Regions from separate parts of the Tardiphaga sp. GW821-FHT12E02 genome, predicted to be linked through region 1. Evidence: riboswitches for the same ligand, from Rfam matches in the RefSeq annotation. Region 1 holds a riboswitch; the other holds the start of a gene.

Region 1 (7,202 bases):
TTGTGATGAAGCGTGCCGGCGCCAAGACGCCATCGGCCAATCGCGTCACGCTGTTGCGCGATGCCGACGGTGACGGCGTGGCGGAAACCAAGACGGTGTTTCTCGAGAACCTGGCGTCGCCGTTCGGCATGGTGCTGGTGGGCGACGAGTTCTTCGTCGCCAATGCCGATGCCGTCGTGAAATTCCCCTACAAGACCGGCGACACCAAGATCACTGCAGCCGCGACCAAGGTTGCGGACTTGCCGGGCGGCCCGCGCAACCATCACTGGACCAAGGACCTCACCGCCAGCGCCGATGGCAGCAAGCTCTATGCGACGGTGGGCTCCAACAGCAATGTCGCCGAGAACGGCCTCGATGAGGAGAAAGATCGCGCGGCCGTGCTGGAGATCGATCGCGCCACCGGCGCCAAGCGGCTGTTTGCATCCGGCCTGCGCAACCCCAATGGCCCGGCCTGGCAGCCGCAGAGTGGCGCACTATGGGTGGTCGTCAACGAGCGCGACGAGATCGGCAGCGATCTCGTGCCGGACTACATGACGTCGGTGCAGGATGGCGGGTTCTACGGTTGGCCGTACAGTTACTACGGTCAGAATGTCGATGCCCGCGTGCAGCCGCCGCGGCCGGATCTCGTGGCGAAAGCCATCAAGCCGGATTACGCGCTCGGCGCGCATACCGCCTCGCTTGGCCTCGACTTCAATACGGGTGATCTGTTTCCGGCCAACATGAAGAACGGCGCGTTCATCGGTCAGCACGGATCGTGGAATCGCCAGCCGCAGAGTGGCTACAAAGTGATCTTCGTGCCGTTCACCGATGGCAAGCCATCGGGCAAGCCGCAGGATGTGCTGACGGGCTTCCTCAGCGAGAAGGGTGAAGCGCAAGGGCGTCCGGTGGGCGTGCGCTTCGACAAGAAGGGTGCACTGCTGGTGGCTGACGATGTCGGCAATGTCATCTGGCGGGTGACGCCGGCCGGCGACAAGGCGGCATCGTTATAAGGCTCGCCGTAGGGCGGATGAGCGCAGCGTCATCCGCCGGCCGAGGTCAAAGTTGAAACTCTGCGGCGGATTACGGCTTCGCCTCATCCGCCCTACGATCTCACGTCACCGGTGCCGGATTGAACAGCACGAGATCGTTGTGCAGTCCCCATTTGTCCGCCCACACCTGCTTGCGGCCGCTGGCGACGTCGAGGATGAGCTGGAACAGCTCCCAGCCTGCTTCCTCGATGGTCATCTCGCCTGACGCAATGCGGCCGGCATCGAAGTCGATCAGGTCGGACCAGCGCTTTGCGAGCTCGGTGCGCGTTGAGACCTTGATCACCGGCGCCTGTGCAAGGCCGTAAGGCGTGCCGCGGCCGGTGGTGAAGATCTGCATCTGCATGCCGGCAGCGAGCTGCAGCGTGCCGCAAATGAAATCGCTGGCTGGTGTGGCCGCGAATAGCAGGCCCTTTGTTGTCGCGCGTTCACCCGGGCCGATCACGCCTGTGATCGCTGACGAGCCGGACTTCACGATGGAGCCGAGTGACTTCTCGACAATATTGGCGAGGCCGCCCTTCTTGTTGCCGGGCGTCGTATTGGCGCTGCGATCGGCGCCGCCGCGGGCGAGATAGGCATCATACCAATCCATTTCGCGCACCAGCGCGCGGCCGACATCCACCGTCGCTGCGCGGCGTGTCAGCAATTCGATGGCATCACGCACTTCGGTGACTTCGGAGAACATCACGGTGGCGCCGGCGCGCACCAGCAGATCGCTGGCAAAGCCGAGCGCGGGATTGGCCGTGACACCGGAAAATGCATCGCTGCCGCCGCATTGCAGGCCGATCACGAGCTCAGAGGCCGGCACCGTCTCGCGCTTGCGCGCATTCAGGATCTTGAGGCGCGCTTCGGCCATGGTGACGATGGTGTCCACCATGTCGCCAAAGCTCTGATTGCCTTCGTCCTGCAGCCGCATCATGCTGGCTGGGTCGTTGGTCGGCAGCAGGCGTTCCGGTGCGAGTTTCTCGCAGCCGAGACCGACCACCATCACCTCGCCACCGAAATTCGGATTGCGTGCGATATTCTGCAGCGTGCGGATCGGGATGTAGGCGTCGGGCGCATTGATGGCGACGCCGCAACCATAGCCGTGGGTGACGGCGACGACGTCATCGACATTGGGATAGCGCGGCAGCAGTTCGCTTTTGATCTTCTTGATCGCGAAATCGAGCGTGCCGGCGACGCATTGCACTGAGGTGCTGATGGCGAGAATGTTTTTCACGCCGACCGAGCCGTCGGGATTGCGAAAACCTTCGAATGTGTAGCCGGTCAGCGGCTCCTGCGGTGCGGGCGTTGCCGTCGCGATATCGAGTCGATCGAGTTCCGGCGCGTCGGGCATATGGATGCGCGCTTCCTCCACCCAATCGCCGGCAGCGATCGTGTCGAGCGCGTAGCCGATGATTTCACCATAGCGAATGATCGGCTGATCCTGCGGGATTTCAACGAGTGCGAGCTTGTGTCCCTGCGGCACGAATTGGCGCAGCGTGATGCCGATATCAGCGAGCAGGGTTCCCGCAGGCAGTCCGAAATCATTTACCACGATCGCGACATTGTCGCGGGCATTCAGCTTGATCGTGCGTGGCGCGTATGTGTCGGCTGCCGTCGTGGTGGCCATCGCGTGGTTCGTCCCTTGCCCTGTGCACCCGGCATCATCCCGAGCGCTTGTAAAAGCACTAACACATCTTTTACGAATGCGAGAAAGGTTCCGCTTCAGCATGAATCTCTCGCAGATGTGAACGCGCAGACACGCATCGTCGATGGAATGCGGCGAGCCTGTGTCCGAAGCACGACGTCGCTGAAAATCCTGCCACTTTCGTTTCGCGCCGTGTTGCACGGCTGTGACAGCAATCTCTGCGCAATCGTCTAGGTTCGCCGCAATCCAGTTTGGGATTGAGAGGATTATCTATGAAGAAGTTTCTGCTTTCGACCGCAGCCGTTGCCATGGTCGCGTTGGCTGCTCCCGCGTCTGCAGCCGATCTGGCAGCTCGTCCGTACACCAAGGCTCCGGCTTACGCAGCTCCGGCTACGCCGATCTATAACTGGACCGGCTTCTACATCGGTGGTCACATCGGTGGTGGCTTCCCGGGCGAAGACAATGTGCTCGCTGGCAGCCGTGACGGCACGTTCCTCGGCGGTGTCCAGGGCGGTTACGACATGCAGTTCGCACCGAACTGGGTGCTCGGTCTGGAAGCCAATTACAGCTTCCTCTCGACCAACAGCAACATCGACAATCGTGGCCTCGGCTCGGTGACCGGCCGTCTCGGCTACACCTGGGGTCCGACCCTGCTGTACGCCAAGGGCGGTTACGCCTGGGCTGACACCCGCTTCTCGAACGGCTTCGGTGGCGACGGTGGTCGCGACGGTTACACCGTCGGTGGCGGTCTCGAATACCTGTTCACCCAGAACTGGTCGGGCAAGCTCGAATATCAGTACTACGATTTCGGCACCGTCAACTTCATCGCTCCAGTGGGCGGCCCCGGCAGCTTCAAGAACGACCAGCACTCGATCAAGGCTGGCCTGAACTACCGTTTCAACCTCGGCAATCTGGGCGGCGGTTTCGTTCAGTAAGTTTGCGACCAGCGACGCCGGTTAAGACTGGCGTCGCGACCCCTGAACTATCGACTTGGACTCCAGAAAACCTGGCCCGCATTTTCCATGCGGGCCTTTTTTCGTCGAGCGGTGGCGAGCGGAACCCGGCTTTCGCAGGCGCTATGTTTGTAGTACCGTGCAGCCAGCGAAGGGAATTGGTGATGGGTATTGCCGTCATGCAAGGCCGGACCGGCCGGCAGATGTCTGCGGAGGAATTCCGTGACTTCCAGAAGCATCGCCCCGATCATGAGCGCTGGGAACTACTGGCCGGCGTACCCGTCATGATGACGCCGCCGAAACTCGTTCATAATCGGATTGCAGACAATCTTAGTCGGTTGCTGAACAATAGCTTTGACCGGCAAGGTCTGCCGCTCATGGCAACCCAGCGATCTGGCTTTAAAGCCTTTGTCCTTGACGGCAAGGTCTACGAGCCAGAGCCCGATGTAGCCGTCATCGATGCGGAGTTCGAGCTTGAGCAGCGCTATTTCGATGCGGCTTATTTACTGGCCGAGATCGTGTCGTCTTCGGATCAGATCGGTATCCCCGGTACCGGGCGCGAATGGATCGATGTTAAATGCGAACTCTATCGCTCGCATCCGCCTTGCGTCGCTTTGCTCATCGTCACGCAGGATCACATAGCGGTCCAATTCGAGCTACGCACAGGCGAAGGCTGGACCTCGACCGTGCTGACCGAGGCGGATGCTGAAATCGAAATTCAGGACCTCAAATTCCGTTGCCGCGTTGCCGATTTATATGCAGGCACGCCGCTGAATCCGCGGCGACGTCCTTAAACCTTGAAATGCTTCGACAGCTTCAGGTTCTGGCCCTGATAGTTCGAACCGATGCGCTGGCCGTAGAGTGAGTCTGGGCGATCCAGCATGCGTTCATAGACGAGGCGGCCGACGATCTGGCCGTGTTCGAGGATGAACGGCACTTCGCGCGAGCGCACTTCCAGGACCGCGCGCGAGCCCTTGCCGCCGGCGCCGTCATGGCCGAAGCCGGGATCGAAAAAGCCGGCATAGTGCACGCGGAATTCGCCGACCAATGGATCGAACGGGACCATCTCGGCTGCGTAATCCGGGGGAACCTGCACGGCTTCCTTGGAGGCGAGAATGTAGAATTCGCCGGGATCGAGGATGAGCGTGCGGTCGGCGCGCGCATGGATCGGCTCCCAGAAATCCTCGATGGCGTAGCCGCCACGACGATCGACATCGACGACACCGGTGTGGCGCTTGGCGCGATAACCGACAAAGCCGGACGCATTTTCACCGGACAGATCGACAGAGACGGCGAGGCCGCCCTTGAGATCGGCATCGTCGATATCGACCAAAGGCTCCGACGCATGCAGTTCCTCGAGGGCTTCGGTGTCGAGCACGGCATCGCCGACGCGGAAACGCACCTGCGACAGCCGCGAGCCCTCGCGCAGCAGCACCGGGAAGGTCTTGGGGCTGATCTCGGCATAGAGCGGGCCGTGATAGCCCGCACCGATCACATCGAAGCGACGGGTGCCATCGGCAATCACACGCGTGAAGACATCGAGGCGGCCGGTAGAGCTCTTCGGGTTCGCCGCAGCAAAGATATGCGGCGGCAGCGCCAGGCTTTCCAGCAGCGGTACGATGTAGACGCAGTTGGTCTCCAGCACCGCGCCTTCGGAGAGATCGATCTCATGCAGCTTCAATTCATCGATGCGTTCCGCGACGGTGACATTCGGCCCAGGCAGGAAGCTGGCGCGGACGCGGTAGGCGATGGGACCGAGACGCAAATCGAGGCTGGCCGGCTGGATCTGGCTTTCGACGAAATCATATTCGGGCAGGATCAGGCCGGCCTCGGCCATCGCCTCGATCATGCTGTCGGGCAGAATTCCATCGGCATCGGGGGCGAGGGTGAACGTCACGGGTTAAGGTCCTTCGATCGTCTTGCAGGGGCAATCCCCTGAAAAACCGTAACTTTACCGGCTATCTCAAGCGCGCCTTGACGGCAAGCGCAAGCGGGAATAGGAACGTTCCTATCCCGTGGTGATTTGAGCCGGCCGGCTTGCAGCCACGTAAAATAAGTCGCTAAACAGGCCGGGGACACATGTCCTTCCAGCATGCGATCCCGGCCTGAGGACGTCCGTCCAGGCCGGTTTTTTTGTGCCCGCGACACGCGGTCACGTTGGAGGTCACATGTCTGCGAAGTCCTATCGTCCCGAAACCCGCCTCGTTCATTCCAGCGCCCTGCGTTCGCAATTCAACGAGACGTCCGAGGCCCTCTTCCTCACCCAGGGCTTCATCTACGAGACCGCCGAGGCCTGCGAGGCGCGGTTCAAGGGCGAAGATCCCGGCTTCATCTATTCGCGCTTCTCGAATCCGAACACGTCGATGTTCGAGAACCGGATGATCGATCTCGAAGGCGCCGAAGCCGCGCGTTCGACCGCAACCGGCATGGCCGCCGTCACCACCGCGATCCTCGCGCCGCTGCGCCAGGGCGATCACGTCGTCGCTGCCAAGGCGCTGTTCGGCTCGTGTCGCTATGTGATCGAGGAACTGCTGCCGCGCTATGGCATCGAATTCACGCTGGTCGATGGCCTCGATCTCGACCAGTGGCAGAAGGCGATGAAGCCGAACACCAAATCGCTGTTCCTGGAAAGCCCGACCAATCCGACCCTCGACGTGCTCGACATCGGCGCCATCGCCAAGATCGCCCATGCCGGCGGCGCGCGGCTGATCGTCGACAACGTGTTCGCGACGCCGATCTGGCAGAGCCCGCTGGCGCTCGGTGCCGATGTGGTCGTCTACTCGGCGACCAAGCATATCGACGGCCAGGGCCGTTGCCTTGGCGGCATCATCCTGTCGTCGAAGGATTTTATCGACGAGCACATTCACAACTATCTGCGCCAGACCGGCCCCTCGATCTCGCCGTTCAATGCGTGGACGCTGGTGAAGGGGCTGGAGACGCTGGCGGTGCGTGTCGAGCGCCAGACGCAGACGGCGGCGGCGATCGCCGATGTGCTGGCCCAGCATGCAAAGGTGTCACGGCTGATTTATCCGGGCCGCGAGGATCACCCGCAGGCGGCAACTGTGAAGAAGCAGATGCGTGCGGGTTCGACGCTGATCGGCTTCGAGGTCAAGGGTGGCAAGGAAGCGGCGTTCCGTGTCCTCAACGAGCTGAAGGTCGCGCGCATCTCGAACAATCTGGGCGATGCGAAGAGCCTGGTTACGCATCCGGCGACCACGACGCATCAGCGTCTGCCGCTTGAAGCGCGACAGGAGCTCGGCATCAGCGAAGGCTTTATCCGCTTCTCCGCAGGCCTCGAGCATCGCGACGATCTGATCGAGGATCTCGAAGCGGCATTGGCGAAGGCGTAAGCCAAGAACGCCGGAGCGTAGGATGGGTTGAGCGAAGCGCAAACCCATCACTTCCGTCGATTGCCGCAGGCTCGGCCGATGGGTTGTCGCTCCGGCGCTTCGCGCCTCCGCTCAACCCATCCTACGGTCGCGCCTTACAGCGGCCGCTGCGCCTGCTGCTGGGCCGGCTCGTTGGTGCCCATCTTGATGGTGCCGACCGATTTGATGATGTTGTCGCCGAGCAGCTGGGCGAAGCAGGCGTAGC
Region 2 (7,202 bases), 100 kb from region 1:
AGGTCGCACTAGCACAACACACCCCGTCATTGCGAGAAGCCTCTTGGCGACGACGTCGCCCGTGGCCATCCTTCGAGACGCGGCCGAAGTCGGCTGCTCCTCAGGATGAGGGAAGAGTATGGACGCTGTAAAAGTCCCTCATGGTGAGGAGCCCGCGAAGCGGGCGTCTCGAACCATGCAGGCCGAGCACCCTCTTCATCCATGTGCGAAGGTCCTTGAGCAGCGCGCCGCGCCGGCAATGACGGCGGTAAAACGCGCACTGGTCGAAGCCAGCCGATCATGCGAAGGAAACCTCCCGTCGGCACCGCCGTTTCGACAAATTCCTGCGCTCTAGGGTCCATCATGTCAGACATTCTTGAACCTCGCCGCCGCCGTCTCGGGCTCCTGTTCTTCATGCCCGTGGTGCTGGTCGTCATCTGTCTTGCCTGGACCGGCTTCTGGTTCTTTGCCGCTTCCAAGGTCGATGAGAATGTCGAACTGTGGCAGGCGCGCGAGGCGCTCGCCGGGCGCAAATATGATTGCGCCAATCGTTCGGTGGCGGGCTTCCCGTTCCGTCTCGAAGTGCGGTGTGATGGCGTCAGCGTGGCGCTACAGGCGCAGACGGCGACGCAGAATGCCACGCAGATTCCGGTCACCGCAAAACTCGGTGAAATTCTTGTCGTCGCGCAGATCTATACGCCGAACCTGCTGATCGCCGAGTTCAAGGCGCCTGCGGTCATCTCGCAGGCTGGCCAGCCCTGGATGGCCATGGGCTGGAGTAATGCGCGCAGCAGCATCACTGGACTGCCGGGCACGCCGGATAGCGGCGACCTGGTATTCGACGATCTGTCTCTGGATCGCTTCGCCGGCAATGCGTCGGCGTCGGTGGTGCGCGCCAAGCGGGTCGCGCTCCATGGTCGCACTGCGCCGAACTCCACCGCTGAAAGGCCGATCATCGAGACCGCCTTTCAAGTGACGTCCGGCAGCATTGCCGATGTGCATCCGCTGCTCGCAGCACCCTTCGATGCGGATATCCGCACGCTGGTATCGGGCCTGAACAATATCGAGCCGAAGCCGTGGCCGCAGCGCTTTCGCGAGATCCAGGCGGCGGGCGGTCGTCTTCAGATCACGCAATCGCGGGTGCAGTCCGGCGAGATTGTCTCGCTCGCCACCGGCGTGCTCGGTCTGACGGCGGCGGGCAATCTCGATGGCGAATTGCAGATGACGGTGACGGGGCTCGACAAGGCGATCAATGCACTGGGCATCGACAAGCTGCTGGAAATGGGCGTGCCGCAGGAGACGCTGGATCGTCTCGCACCGGGCGTGAAGTCGCAGGACGTGAACAATCTTCTGGGCGCGCTGGATCGTGCGATCCCCGGCCTCGGCAATTTCGCGCGCAAGAATGCAGGCGGGGCGCTGGCTGCGGGCGTGAATTCGATCGGCGCGCCGGCCACGCTGGAAGGCAAGCCGGCGCGGGCGTTTCCGCTGAAGTTCGTCGATGGGGCGGTGTTCTTCGGGGCGCTGAAGGTCGCGCAGATCCCGCCGTTGTTTTGATCTTCCCTTGCCCGCTTGCGGGCAGGGCTATCGCCTGTGACTGAGCGCGGATGGGGAGAGTGCTCGGCCTGCATGGTTCGAGACGCCCGCTTTGCGGGCTCCTCACCATGAGGGTCTTCTACAGCGCCATACTCAGCCCTCATCCTGAGGAGCCCGCAAAGCGGGCGTCTCGAAGGATGGCCACAGGCTGCGAGCGCCGTGTCAGCTGTCTTTCTTCTTCAACGCCGCATGCTTACGGCCGAAATCCGCGGCGGCTTCATCCTGGCCGAGATTCACGATGCCGCGGCGGATCGCCCGCGTGCGCGTAAAATGCTCGAACAGCGTCTCGCCATCGCCGCGCCGAATGGCACGCGTCAGCTTCGACAGGTCTTCCTGAAACGCGCCGAGCATTTCCAGCACCGCGTCCTTGTTGGTCAGGAACACGTCGCGCCACATGGTGGGGTCGGAGGCGGCGATACGGGTGAAATCGCGGAAACCGCCGGCCGAGAACTTCAGCACTTCCGAGCGAGTGACATCCTCCAGCTCGTCGGCCGTGCCGACGATTGTATAGGCGATGAGATGCGGCAGATGGCTGGTGACAGCCAGCACGAGATCATGATGCGCGGCGCCCATGATCTCCACATTGGCGCCGAGCGTGGACCACAGCGTCGAGAGTTTTTCGACGGCCGCGGGATCAGCGCCGTCAGGCGGCGTCAGGATGCACCAGCGATTCATGAATAGTTCGGCGAAGCCGGAATCCGGGCCCGAATTCTCGGTGCCGGCAACCGGATGCGCAGGAATGAAATGCACATTGGCCGGCAGATGTTCGGACATCGCGGCAAACACCGACGCCTTCACCGAGCCGACATCGGAGATGATGGCGCCCGGCTTGAGATGCGGCGCAATGCTCTGCGCGACATCGCCGGCGCGGCCGACGGGGACGCAGGAGATGATCAGGTCGCTGTCCGCTACCGCCGACGCATTGTCGTCGGCGATGCGATCGGCGAGCTTGATCTCCACGGCGCGGGCACGGACTTCCGGCGAAGCATCGGTGGCGACGAGTTCGCCGGCGAGGCCGAGCTGCTGGATGCCGCGCGCCAGCGACGAGCCGATCAGGCCGAGCCCGATCAGCGTGATGCGTGGAAAGAGCGGCGCGTCAGTCATTGCGCTGCATGAATTCGCGCAAGGCGGCGAGCACCAACTCGTTGGCTTCCTCGGTGCCGATGGTCATGCGCAGCGACTGATGCAGGCCGTAGCTGGCAACCGCACGCAGCACCAGGCCACGCTTGGTCAGGAACGCGTCAGCGTCCGCTGCGGTGAGACCAGCCGTGGTCGGGAAGTGGATCAGGATGAAATTGGCAACGCTTGGCGTCACCTTCAGCCCGAGTTTCGTGATTTCCGTGGTGAGAAGATCGCGCCACTTCTCGGTGAAGACGCGCGACATCTCGACATGGCCGGTGTCCTCGATCGCAGCCACGGCGGCGAGCATGGCCGGCGCCGAGACGTTGAACGGGCCGCGCACGCGGTTCATCGCATCCACGATATGGGCGGGACCGAACATCCAGCCGATGCGCAACGCCGCAAGGCCGTGCACCTTGGAGAAGGTGAAGCAGGCGACGGTGTTCTCGGTGGTCTTGGCGAGGTCGATGCCGCTCTCATAATCGGGCTTGCCGACATAGTCGGCGTAAGCCGCGTCGAGCACCAGCAAGACATGATCCGGCAGCGACGACCGCAGGCGCTTCACTTCCGCGATCGGCAGATAGCTGCCGGTGGGATTGTTCGGGTTCGCCAGCCAGACGACCTTTGTCTTGTCAGTCACGACTTTCAGGATCTCGTCCACATTGCAGGTGAAGTCGATTTCCTTGGCCACGACATTGGTGGCGCCATTGCCCATGGTGGCGATGGGATAGACCAGGAAGCCGTATTGCGTGTGGATCGCCTCGTCGCCGGGGCCGAGATAGACATGGGCGATCAGGTTCAGGATCTCGTCCGAACCGGCGCCGCAGATGATGTTGTCGGGGTTGAGGCCGTAGCGCTTGCCGACGGCGTCGCGCAGAACCTTGGACGTCCCTTCCGGATAATCCTCGAGATGCGTGCCGACGCGGGCAAAGGCCTCCTTCGCATGCGGCGACGGGCCGAACGGCGTCTCATTGGCCGACAGCTTGAACACCTTGCGGCCGGCCTCGGGCGTGGGGCTCTTGCCGGGGGTGTAGGGCGCGATATCGAGAATGCCGGCTTTCGGCACGGGGCGGGACATTGGGGTAGCTCCGGATCGTCTGGAAAAAGCTCAGGCGCGCGGCGCGCCGTCTGCGGGCACCGTATAGCGGGTTGCGTGGCTGCCGACGAGGGCGGAGGACCGCACCGAGGCCCCCGCTGCGATCAGGGCAGCCTTGATGCCGTCGAAGGTCTGCGGCGCGCTGATGGAGACCAGCAGCGAGGCGCCGTCGAAGGCGGTATCCGGCACCACGACCACATCGGCCAGGGGCGCCAGTGCGCGGGCGATCTCGGCGTTCCAGCCGGAGACGCGGACGCTCCAGCATTCCACCTCGGTGACCATGGCGCTGTCGGCCACCCGGGAGACCACGAACACCGGCAGCGCGGCCGGATGGTCGGCGCGCTCGATGAAGGGCAGCCGGGCGATGATTTTTGGCACGCCCTCGGCTTCCAGCTCATGCCACCACGGCGTCTGGCCGGAGGTGGCGGAGACCAGCGCGAGGTCGCCCTTGGATTTGGCCACGGCTTCCACGGCGGCAACGGCGCTGAAATGGGAGATATACGGCACCGTGAAGCCGAAATGGAAACGGGCGGAATCGCGCATGGCGCTCTCGCCGAGCGACAGATCCGCATGCAGCGAGAACGGCGCCTGGACGTAGGTGAAAGTCGAGATGATCACGCGCCAGATGCCCTCGACGGTGTCAATGGGCAGGATGCCGCGATGGCGCTGCACCAGGCGGCGCATCATGTCGGCCTCGCGGGCCGGGCGGAAGGCGGAGCCGACCTCCTGGGTCTGCTTCACCGAGATCAGCCGGTCGATGATGTCGCCGCGCGACATCAGGAGCTGATGCACCTGCGCGTCGATGCTGTCGATCTCCTGGCGGAGCTCATTCAGGGACGGCGGGGCGGGGGGCAGTTTCGACATGAAAACGGACCTTGGGCGACCTTGGGCAGACAGGGCCCCTGATTAGGTAAGACGGGGTATGAAAGCAAAGAAAACATGACATCGTCATCCCGGCCAACGCAGCCGGACTCTCGCATAGGGTGTGGAGAGTGCGTGGCCTGCATGGTTCGAGACGCCCGCTGCGCGGGCTCCTCACCATCAGGGGCGTCTGTGGCGTTATACGCCACTCTCATCCTGAGGAGCCCGCGAAGCGGGCGTCTCGAAGGATGGCCACGGGCTGGAACCACTTAAATGGTTCTAGCCTCGCCCTATATTGACGGTCGGCCAAGGTGGGACTACGATCCCTGCCTACTCCGTGGTCATTTGAGCCGGCCGGCTTGCAGCCACGTTAAATAACTCGCTAAACAGGCCGGGGACGTTTGCTCCCGGCCGAACCGTATGTTCAGGCCGGGTTTTTTGTGCCCGGTATCCGTGTGGAGGACTCCCGCGAGGGAGCCGGGTATCGCGATGGTCAGTGTCCAGCCCTTGAAGAGTGTCTCGGTCGCCCCCGAGGATCGCCTTCACGAAGCCAACAATCCGAGTTCGCTGGTCGCCAAATTCGGCGCCGACGAGCCGCTGCGCCTCGATTGCGGCGTCGATCTCGCTCCGTTCCAGATCGCCTATCAGGCCTACGGCACGCTGAACGCCGACAAGACCAACGCCATCCTGATCTGCCACGCACTGACCGGCGACCAGCACGTTTTCAATAAAAACCCCGTCACCGGCAAACCGGGCTGGTGGGGCACCATGGTCGGGCCGGGCAAGGCGCTCGATACCGACCGCTACTTCATCATCTGCTCCAATGTGCTGGGCGGCTGCATGGGCTCGACGGGGCCGGCCTCGATCAATCCCGCCACCGGCAAGATCTGGGGCCTCGATTTCCCCGTCATCACCATTCCCGACATGGTGCGCGCCCAGGTCATGCTGATCGACCGCCTCGGCATCACGCAGCTGTTTTGTGTGGTCGGCGGCTCCATGGGCGGCATGCAGACGCTGCAATGGACCGCGGCCTATCCCGAGCGCGTGTTCTCCGCGCTGGCGGTGGCCTGCGCCACAAAGCACTCGGCGCAGAACATCGCGTTCCATGAACTGGGCCGGCAGGCCGTGATGGCCGATCCGGACTGGCGCGGCGGGCGTTACTTCGAGGAAGGCACGCATCCGCATCGCGGCCTCGGTGTCGCGCGCATGGCCGCGCATATCACTTATCTGTCGGATGCCGCGTTGCATCGCAAATTCGGCCGCCGCATGCAGGATCGCGAACTGCCGACATTCTCGTTCGATGCCGATTTCCAGGTGGAAAGCTATCTGCGCTACCAGGGCTCGTCCTTCGTCGAGCGCTTTGACGCGAACTCCTATCTCTATCTCACCCGTGCGATGGACTATTTCGACATCGCGGCGGATCATAACGGCCATCTGGCCGAAGCTTTTCGCGATACGCAGACACGTTTCTGCCTCATGTCTTTCACCTCGGACTGGCTGTTCCCGACCGCGGAATCCCGCGACGTGGTGCATGCGCTGAATGCCGGCGGCGTGCGCGTGTCCTTCGCCGAGATCGAGACCGACAAGGGGCACGACGCCTTCCTGCTCGACGTGCCGGAGTTTCTCGACATCGCCGATGCCTTCCTGAATTCGGCGGCATCGGTGCATGGCCTGCCCGTGGCGGAGGCAGCAAAATGAACGCGCCGCAACAGGGCCTGCATTTCAGCCTCGCGCGCCCGGCCTCGCGCGGTCTCGAAAACTATCGCGGCGATCATGTTCTTGTCGCCGACATGATTCCGGCCGGCGCAAAGGTGCTCGACGTCGGCTGTGGCGACGGCGATCTGCTGCAATTGCTGGAAAGCCGCGGCATCGACGGCCGCGGCATCGAGCTGTCGCGCGAGGGCGTGAACCGCTGCGTCGGCAAGGGGCTGGCTGTGGTGCAGGGCGATGCTGACACCGACCTCATCAACTATCCCGACGATGCGTTCGACTACGTGATCCTGTCGCAGACGCTGCAGGCGACGCGGCAGCCGCGCGTGGTGCTGGAAAACCTGCTGCGCATCGGCCGTCGCGCCATCGTGTCGTTCCCGAATTTCGGCTTCTGGCGGATGCGCCTGCAGCTGCTCGTGGGCGGCCGCATGCCGCGCACCGAGAACCTGCCGGCGACCTGGTACGACACGCCGAACATCCACTTCTGCACCATCAAGGACTTCGTGCATCTGTGCGACGAGATCCATGTGAAGATGGAGCGCGCGGTGGCGCTCGATCTTCATGGTCGCCCGCTGCGCCTGAATGCGCCGTGGTGGTTCTGGAATCTGTTCGGCGAGCAGGGCGTGTTCCTGCTGCATCGGGTGGAGAAGTAACATCAAGCCGTAGGGCGGATGAGCGCAGCGTCATCCGCCATTCTTCGCCACACGCACTCGGCTGGCGGATTACGCCTTCGGCTCATCCGCCCTACGGCGGCGGCGCTTTGCGAGCGGAAAGCGCGGTCATTACTCCGTCCCTCATCCTGAGAGTCTGACTCATCAAGCGATGGGGTAATTTTGGCTGGACT

The links. Region 1 has a riboswitch for S-adenosylmethionine ahead of AC1RQ5_RS04225 (O-succinylhomoserine sulfhydrylase). Riboswitches for the same ligand answer to the same signal wherever they lie in the genome.
Region 2: another riboswitch for S-adenosylmethionine. It lies ahead of metX (homoserine O-acetyltransferase MetX); the one in region 1 lies ahead of AC1RQ5_RS04225 (O-succinylhomoserine sulfhydrylase).

What each region holds. Positions count from the first base shown of each region.
Region 1 covers NZ_JBXAQK010000001.1:886,673-893,874, forward strand. The annotation lists gene AC1RQ5_RS04200 (PQQ-dependent sugar dehydrogenase) at 1-989, shown strand, start outside; gene garD (galactarate dehydratase) at 1,090-2,637, opposite strand; gene AC1RQ5_RS04210 (outer membrane protein) at 2,928-3,590, shown strand; gene AC1RQ5_RS04215 (Uma2 family endonuclease) at 3,773-4,402, shown strand; gene AC1RQ5_RS04220 (2'-deoxycytidine 5'-triphosphate deaminase) at 4,399-5,505, opposite strand; SAM riboswitch at 5,614-5,693, shown strand; gene AC1RQ5_RS04225 (O-succinylhomoserine sulfhydrylase) at 5,777-6,958, shown strand; gene AC1RQ5_RS04230 (SGNH/GDSL hydrolase family protein) at 7,093-7,202, opposite strand, start outside.
Region 2 covers NZ_JBXAQK010000001.1:991,461-998,662, forward strand. The annotation lists gene AC1RQ5_RS04740 (DUF2125 domain-containing protein) at 343-1,533, shown strand; gene AC1RQ5_RS04745 (prephenate/arogenate dehydrogenase family protein) at 1,735-2,676, opposite strand; gene hisC (histidinol-phosphate transaminase) at 2,669-3,769, opposite strand; gene AC1RQ5_RS04755 (chorismate mutase) at 3,800-4,651, opposite strand; SAM riboswitch at 4,976-5,055, shown strand; gene metX (homoserine O-acetyltransferase MetX) at 5,138-6,346, shown strand; gene metW (methionine biosynthesis protein MetW) at 6,343-7,011, shown strand.